One region of the Alteromonas sp. AWM4_230 genome, then DNA from elsewhere that is predicted to be linked to it. Evidence: predicted binding sites of a transcription regulator. Region 1 holds the regulator's gene; the other holds the start of a gene.
What was found. Region 1 encodes sigma-54, which starts transcription at its own class of promoters, with help from an activator protein. Its sites were predicted from a motif close to GTTGGCACGNNNNTNGNNT; they were not measured.
Positions count from the first base shown of each region.

Region 2: the regulator sigma-54 is predicted to act here: its motif matches at 1,458-1,476, upstream of ACXACS_RS16815 (flagellar basal body rod protein FlgF).

Region 1 is NZ_JBSWTB010000001.1:4,148,835-4,153,246, reverse strand. Features, by position in the region: gene ACXACS_RS17885 (HPr family phosphocarrier protein) at 1-78, opposite strand, end outside; gene rapZ (RNase adapter RapZ) at 78-923, opposite strand; gene ptsN (PTS IIA-like nitrogen regulatory protein PtsN) at 1,007-1,450, opposite strand; gene hpf (ribosome hibernation promoting factor) at 1,464-1,751, opposite strand; gene ACXACS_RS17865 (RNA polymerase factor sigma-54) at 1,782-3,263, opposite strand; gene lptB (LPS export ABC transporter ATP-binding protein) at 3,337-4,062, opposite strand; gene lptA (lipopolysaccharide transport periplasmic protein LptA) at 4,065-4,412, opposite strand, start outside.
Region 2 is NZ_JBSWTB010000001.1:3,889,021-3,893,432, forward strand. Features, by position in the region: gene flgG (flagellar basal-body rod protein FlgG) at 1-629, opposite strand, end outside; gene ACXACS_RS16815 (flagellar basal body rod protein FlgF) at 676-1,419, opposite strand; gene flgE (flagellar hook protein FlgE) at 1,645-3,030, opposite strand; gene flgD (flagellar hook assembly protein FlgD) at 3,045-3,731, opposite strand; gene flgC (flagellar basal body rod protein FlgC) at 3,763-4,185, opposite strand; gene flgB (flagellar basal body rod protein FlgB) at 4,188-4,412, opposite strand, start outside.

The DNA.
Region 1 (4,412 bases):
AAGCTTAACTAATTGGGTGGCTGCTCTCGCGTGTAAGCCTAGTTTATTGACGATTGTAAGCGTTTTTTGAATAGTCATTACTGGTTCAACTCTCTGTGACGAATTTGAACATCAGGATGTATTTCGCTGAAGGTTTTCGACAAGGTTTGGGCAATATAGACAGAGCGGTGTTGGCCGCCAGTGCAACCGATAGCCACAGTCACATAGCTTCTATTGTTGCGCTCTAAGTGAGGAAGCCATGTAGTCATCAAGTTTTGAATCTGCCAAATAAATTTGGTTACTACGGGTTGTGAGCCTAAAAATACTTCCACGGGGGCATCTAACCCAGTTAAGTGTTTAAGGTCTGGCTCCCAATGCGGGTTAGGTAAAAAACGCGCGTCAAAAACGTAGTCAGCATCTTTAGGTATGCCGTGTTTAAAACCAAACGACTCAAAGACAAGAACAAGGCGTGAACTTTTCTTACCCAAAATACGTTCACGGATCAGTTCGGCGAGTTGATGTATTGTTAGCTTGTCTGTATCTAGGTATAAATCAGCGCGTTCAGTAATTGGCGCAAGAAGCGCAGACTCCGCCCTAATAGCCTCCGATAGAGACTTATTTAGCTTAGCTAAAGGGTGAAGACGGCGAGTTTCGCTAAAACGCTTAACCAGAACGTCATCGCTTGCGTCAATGTACACTATAGTCATCGACCAAGAAGAAGGCAGGTAGTCTAGAATCTCTACCAAGTCGTCAGGGTTTTTGGGTAGGTTCCTAACGTCAATACTTACCGCAACTTGATCGTATTCATCAACAACAGTATGGGTGAGGGTGGGAAGCAAATTTACTGGGATATTATCAACACAGTAGTAACCTAAGTCTTCCAATGCGCGAAGTGCGACAGACTTACCAGACCCCGAACGACCACTGATTATGATCAGCTTCACCTAAATTCTCCCTTATATTCTGGTTTCATCACATGCGAGTTGTCAAATAAAGCGCCTACCTATGAGGTGTAGGCACTTATTGTTTAACTTAATGCAGAAATAATTTCGTCGCTGGTTGTTGCACGACGTATTGTTTTAATCGTTTCTTTGTCGCTTAGCTTACCGGCTACGGTAGCCAGTGTCTGAAGGTGTCCTTCGGTTTGCTCTTCGGGAACGAGAAGAGCAAAGAATATGTCTACGGGCTTTTCGTCTAGGGCATCAAAGTTGATAGCTGGTGTACTTGTTACAACGATTGCTATTACCTTCTCAAGGCCAGCCAAGCGACCGTGAGGCAGTGCTATCCCGTTACCAATACCCGTGCTACCCATACGTTCTCGAGCCATCAAGCTATTTAGAACCGTTGCCTGGTCGATGTTGTCGTTATGCTTGGCAGCGATATCAGCGATGATCTCAAGAATTCGCTTTTTACTATTACACTGAACCGCACACTCGGTGCGGTCCAGACTTACGATGGCTTGTATATCCATGCTCAATTAACTACTAATGTTTTTTCAGTTTTTCCTTATGCTTGATTACCTGCCGGTCGAGTTTATCAACCATGCTGTCAATCGCCGCATACATGTCGGTATTTTCTGAGGATGCGAATACTTCAGCGCCACTTAAATGAACAGTCGCTTCAGCTTTTTGATTTAATTTTTCAACGTTCAGGATGACATGCACATTAGAAATGTGATCAAAGTGACGTTCAAGTTTGCTGAACTTCGTATCGACATAATTACGCAAAGAGTCGGTGATTTCGACATGATGACCAGTAAGGTTGATTTGCATATTTCGTCTTCCTTATATTATTAAGCCCGTTTAAATAAGGCTTTTGCGTTGGTTCGACGGCGGGATCGACAATGATTCCCGGTATTTTGCTATTGTTCGCCGAGCGACTTTTATGCCTTGCTCGGCCAACAATGAAGCAATCTTGCTATCACTTAGCGGCTTGCTAGGATTTTCCGCAGCCACTAACTTCTTGATCAATGCACGAATCGCTGTAGATGAACACTCACCACCTGACTCTGTTGCTACGTGGCTTGAGAAGAAATACTTCAATTCGAAGATGCCACGGGGCGTATGCATATACTTCTGCGTTGTTACACGCGAAATAGTCGATTCGTGCATATCTACCATTTCTGCGACATCATTTAGCACCATTGGTTTCATCATTTCCGGGCCGTGCTCAAAAAAGCCCATTTGCTGCTGCACAATGCAATTTGCAACCTTCATTAAGGTATCGTTGCGAGATTCAAGGCTCTTTATGAACCACTTGGCCTCTTGCATGTGTGAGCGGATGAATTGTGAATCGCTGCTGTTCTTGGCACGACGACTCATCGCTGCGTACTGTTGGTTTACGCTTAATTTAGGCAGACTGTCGGGGTTCAGCTCAACCACCCAACGGCCATTTTTCTTGGTTACTGAGACATCAGGAATAACGTACTCAGGCTCTTTAGTAACTAAAGCACTACCTGGGCGAGGATTCAAGGTTTGAAGTAAACGCATTGCTTCGCGCAGCTGATCTTCTTTCAATCGGCTCTTACGCATTAGCGTGCGGTAGTCTTTACTGCTCAGTAAGTCTGAATATTCCTCAATAAGCTGCTTCGCTTCAGCAAGCCACGGTGTGTCTTCTGAAAACTGGCGCAATTGCACCATAAGACACTCTTGAGGTGTACGAGAACCTGAACCAATGGGGTCGAACATTTGAATGCGCTTAAGTACACACTCTATTTCGTCCATTTCGATAGGCTCTTCTAGATCATCGTCGTTGACCGCTTCTAAGATGTCGTCAAGAGTAACGGTTAAATAACCTGATTCGTCAATTGAGTCGATGATTGCTGTAGCGATAGCGCGGTCAGTATCTGAAAAATGAGTGAGGCGCATTTGCCAAAGAAGATGTTCTTGAATGTCTTCTGTGGTCTCACCTTGGAAGATTTGTTCATCATCATTAGATGGGCCAGGTGCAGGCGCGGAAGAAGCCGAATAATACTCATCCCAAGTACTGTCGATAGGTAGCTCATCGGGAAGATCATTCTTCTCCAGTGCATCTCCCGCTTCTAGCGTATCGCTTGATGCAGAAGCGGTCGCTTCAGCAGCGCTATCGTCACTATCGACATTGTTCTTTTCTACTTGTGGCTCGTCGTTACTTTCTTCCACTTCTAAAAGCGGATTAGAATCGAGGGCTTCTTGTATCTCTTGCTGGAGATCAAGCGTAGAAAGCTGCAGCAGTTTAATGGCCTGCTGAAGCTGAGGTGTCATTGTAAGTTGTTGGCTAAATTTTAGCTGTAAAGATGGTTTCATCTACGTCTTATTTAAATGCTCTAAATTAAATATACCAGAGCGAAACTGAAAAATGACAATTAGGTTACACTAACTATAGCCTGAATTGTTCGCCTAGGTATACGTCCCTTACTTTTTGATTACTTAAAACCTGTTCCGCAGTTCCTTGCGCAATAAGCTCGCCATGACTCACAATGTACGCTTTTTCGCAAACATCCAATGTTTCGCGTACGTTATGGTCCGTGATAAGGATACCAATACCCCTATCTCGCAGATGCTGTATTATCTTCTTTATATCATTAACTGATATTGGATCAACACCGGCAAATGGTTCGTCTAACAAAATAAATTGTGGTTTTGCTGCCAGAGCGCGGGCAATCTCTACGCGACGCCGTTCTCCCCCTGACAAACTCATCCCCGTACTATTACGTATATGGTTGATATTAAATTCATCAAGTAGGGCGTCTGCTTCTTCTTCTTGCTGTTGTGAATTTAAATCTTTACGGGTTTGCAAAATGGCCATGATATTTTCATGTACCGTAAGCTTTCTAAATATTGATGCCTCTTGCGGAAGGTAGCCTATACCGCGGCGAGCGCGCTCATGCATTGGCTGGTGAGTAAGCTCATTATCATCAATTTCGATCTTGCCTTTGTCTAAGTTGACTAAGCCTACAATCATGTAAAAAGTGGTGGTCTTACCAGCGCCGTTAGGGCCGAGAAGACCAACAATTTGACCGGTAGACACTGAAAGGCTTACATCGCGAACAACCTGTCGCGATTTATACGATTTAGCAAGGTTTTTAGCGCTCAAAGTTGCCATTGCTATTCATTGTCCTCGTTGTCTTTCTTAGACGATGTTTTACGAATGGTGTCAGGAGTAAATACTGTGGTTACACGACCTTCACCATCTTCACCGGCACCACCCGTTGCAAGCAATTGTTCAGTAATCATATCGAACGTAATCTTATCACCTTGCACTTTACTGGTATCTTGCTGTAGCTCAGCATTACCCGCCAGAGAAATAGTGCGATTAATTACTTCATAGCGAATTTCATTGGCTTTCGCTGATACCGGTGTACCGTCTTCTAGTGATTGAGAATAGCTTGCAGGGTTGCCACGGGCGATAAATATTTCACGGCCGCTGCCATCTGTAGCTATTACTTCTACTTC
Region 2 (4,412 bases), 260 kb from region 1:
TGTAAGCCAGGGATCCCCTGAATAGGCGCGCCGCTTGACGCTGTCTCTACATAAAGGTTTTGTCCGGTAGGCTGAAGCCCCGTCGGATTCACAAAGTCAGAAATATTTAACTGCCCCAATACCTGAGGTTCAGCTTGACCGCGGATGCTCACGCTGATTTCACCATCTTGAGAAATAGTAATTTGCTGTGCATCTTCAGGAACTGCAATTTCAGGCTGAAGCAAGAAACCAGCGCCAGAGGTAACAATTTGCCCTTGGTCGTTTAAGGAAAATTGACCATTTCTTGAGTAAGCAATCGTGCCGTCGGGCTGCAAAATTTCAAAATAACCACGACCTTGAATTGACATATCCAACGCATTTTCAGTGGTGAGTAAGTTGCCCTGCGTATGTGCTTTTTGCGTAGCGACCACTTTTGAACCTGAACCAAGCATTAGTCCAGATGGTAGTTCGGTGTCAGCAGAAGAACGACCGCCTGGCTGATTGATATTCTGATAAAGCAAATCTTCAAATACTGCGCGGTCTTTTTTAAAGCCTACAGTTGATGCGTTTGCTAAGTTGTTAGACACCACTGCCACATCGGTTTGTGCGGCGTCTAGTCCGGTTTTACTTATCCATAGTGCTGGATGCATGTTAACCTCCGACGTTGCTCAAAGGGCAACGGTGTTTAAAATTCATTTACAGTATGCGCAGTAACTGGTTACCGCGAGTATCAAGCTCTTCCGCTTGCTTCATCATTTTGACTTGTAGTTCGTAGTGACGTTGAAGACTTATCATGTCTACCATCTCTTCAACGGCATTTACGTTAGAACCTTCAAGCATGCCAGACATTACTTTGACGTTGGCATTGGCTTGCGCTATTGAGCCATCTTCCATTCTAAATAAGCCATCGGTGCCGCGCTCCATATCCGCGTAGTTTGGAGAAACTAGCTTGAGACGTCCTACTTCCTCGATAACATTGGCTGGGGCGCCTAGCTGTCTCATGGACAAGGTGCCATCAGCGGCAATGTTTAGGTTATCAAGAGGCACAGGTAAAAAAATCGGCCCGTTGTCGCCTAGCACCACACGGTCGTGAATGTCTGTCAAAATTCCGTCATCGCCTAGTTTGAAGTTGCCATCACGGGAATAAGCTTCTTGACCATTTTGATCTTGTACCGCAAACCAACCATCCCCTTGAATGGCCACATCTAAATCTCGCTCCGTTTTAATCATTGGACCCGACTCATAATTGTTAGACGGGCTTTCAGTCATAGAAAACACGCGGGTTGGCAAACCTTCACCGTAAGCCGGCATCGATCTCGCTTGCTCTAATTGAGCTCTAAACCCGGTTGTCTGTGCGTTAGCTAAGTTATTGGCCCTAATCCCCGTTGCTAAGAGATCTTGGGATGCGCCACTCGATGAAATATAGAGAAGTTTGTCCATGACTGACTTTTGACTCTGATTAAACCTTAAACAAGATTTTGCAAAGGCGATGCCAATCTGTGGATTTTTAACTCAGGTAGAAAATATGAAAGGTATTAAATTGATATTTAAAGAAAAATAAAAGAGCCGCTGTTGTGCGGCTCTTGTAAATATCGGCAATAATGGAGGCCTTATACGCCAATGTATTGCCGCTTTTATATTCTAATAAACGGCGCTTTACCTTAACTATCGAATATTCAGAATAGTCTGGTTCAGTGAGTTATTAACTTCGAGCGCTCTTGAGTTAGCCTGGAAGTTACGCTGAGCAATGATCATGTCAATAAGCTCGGTTGTCAGGTTAACGTTGGCTTGTTCAAGGGCCGATGAATTAATTTCACCGAAAGTACCGGTGGTTGCTTCACCCGCTAGCGCCTCACCGGAAAGAATACTCTCTTTCCACTGCGTGCTACTTTCTTGCGTTAGTCCCTGCTCATTAGAGAAACGAACTAGCGCAACACGAACAATAGGCTCAGAGGTTCCGTTAGAGAAGGTAGCGCGAACTAAGCCATCAGGGCCGATATCGATACCTGTTAGGCGGCCCACTGGCAGACCATCTTGTTCTAGTGAGGTTACTTCAAAGGCTGAAGCAAACTGAGTCGGTTCATTAGGTGTAGCGCTATTTACATCAAGATTAAAATCTATGCTTATCTGCTGCGTAGGATCCGAACCATTTGCAAGAATACCCGCACCTAGTGCTTCAGTTTGCATTTTAAAGTCTAGCGTAGGTAAGCCATCTGGCGTTTCCATCCCAGAGAAATCACCACCTTGAGAGAAAATAAGTTTAGATGCGGTTACGGCATTGCCTGTATTACCGCCCACCGAGTTAACTGCTGTAGTAGGGTCAGTATCAGCGCCTGTAGAATCTGTCATATCGACGAGGGTATCGTCTATTGCAGTCGCAACGTACCACTCGTTATCAACCCCTACCGTGTTGTCTTTAATGAAGTAATACGTCATTACGTGACTATCACCTAAAGAATCATATACCGTCACCGATGTTGCGGCGTTGTAGGTAAGTGGATCTTCCGGGTCAAAATCTTGCGGATCTAACGCAGCATCCCCTGCAGGTAAGTTCATACGAATATCAACTTCTGTGGTTTGCGCAGGTGAACCTGATGAATCTGGAATTCGCACTGGTTCAGTCGTACTTAGTGCAACTGATGCGCTTGTACCGTCAGAGTTTACTGGGAACCCCAGAAGGTTGTCACCGTTACTGTTAACCACAAAGTTATCACTATCTAACTTAAACTGCCCGGCACGAGTGAACGAGAAATCCCGTGACGTAATTTCAGGTACGGTAGCAAAGAAGCCGTTACCCGTAATCGCAAGGTCAAGCGATGTATTGGTAAACTGAAGGCTACCTTGGGAAAATTGCTGTGCAACTTCTTGAGTAAGAACACCGTCACCCACTTTGGTTTTACCACCTGACAGCAGTGATGCCGCATAAACGTCGCCAAATTCAGCTCGTGATTCTTTAAAGCCAACCGTATTAACGTTTGCGATGTTGTTGGCGGTTACATCCAAATCTTTTTGTGCGGCCGATACGCCACTCAGTGCAATATTAAAAGACATTATTGATTCTCCTACTAACTGCCGATTTGGATGACGTCATCAAGATTGATACTGACATCACCATCCAAATTCAAAATTACGCCCTGACCACTGCCGGCCAAGCTGACACTTCCAACGTGACGATTGACGGCAGTATTCAGCTGAACACCTTCACCGTTTAGTTCGCCAGTGGCGCTGATAACATATTCACCAGGTTCCATTTGGTTGCCATGTTTATCTTTGCCATCCCATTCAAACTCAATGTTGCCTGCACTTTGTGTACCTGCATCAATGGTTTTAATTACTTCTCCAAACTGGTTCTCAATGTTTATTGTCATGTTTTGAACCGTTTGCTCGTTTACAATAACGCCTGAGAGCCCTTCCCCTTCGTTCGCCATGTAACCGACATTACCTTGAACTAGCACGTTTTGTCCGATGAGACTCGATGCCTGCAGTGCTTGATTAGATGTCATTGAAGCCGCAAACGATTCGAATTTCTCGTTAAGCTGGGAGATGCCGTCAGCCATCGTAAATGACGTCATCTGGGCCACCATCTGATCGTTATCAACCGGTGCCGTAGGATCCTGATTGGCAAGCTGTTCCGTCAACATCGAAAAGAAATCTTCTTGGGTTAGCTGCTGCTCGGTACCATCGGCAACTTTTACAGTTTCTTCCTGCCAGTACAGGTCCGTATTTAAGCCGGTGTTATTTATGGTGTTCACTGATTAATCCTCACATTATTCAAGCGGCAAATTACTGCCCTTGACCTAACTGAAGTACGCGGCGGAAGATTCGTTTGGTGGTATCCGCTACCTGTACGTTTGTTTCATACGCTTTAGACGCTGACATCATATTCGCCATTTCTTCCACAATGTTGACGTTAGGTTTGTAGATATAGCCCTCTTCGTCTGCCATTGGGTTATTAGGCGCATATTCCACCTGAAGTGGTGCATCACTTTCCACTATGCCCTTAACTTGAACACCTGCGCCCTTCGACTGATCTCGCATAGCGTCTTGTAATGCCGTTGCAAAAACTGGGTGGCGAGCTCGATAGGTTTCGTCATAGCTGCTGCTTACCGAGTTTGCATTAGCAATATTACTCGCCGTGGTATTAAGACGGACATTTTCCGCCTCCATACCCGTACTCGAAATTTGCATTACGTTAAATAAACTCATGACTATTGACCTCCTGAGCTAAGTGCTTTTTTCATGCCTTTAATTTTTCCATTCAAAAATTCAAGGCTTGCTTGGTAGCGCAATCCATTGTCTAAAAATCGGTTTCTTTCCGCTTGGACTTCTACCGTATTACCGTCGCCGGTATCCGGCTGGGTGGGAACGCGGTACTGCATGTCAAAATTTGCCGCAACAGACGAAGAGTTGCCGCCTAGGTGGCGTTCATTTGT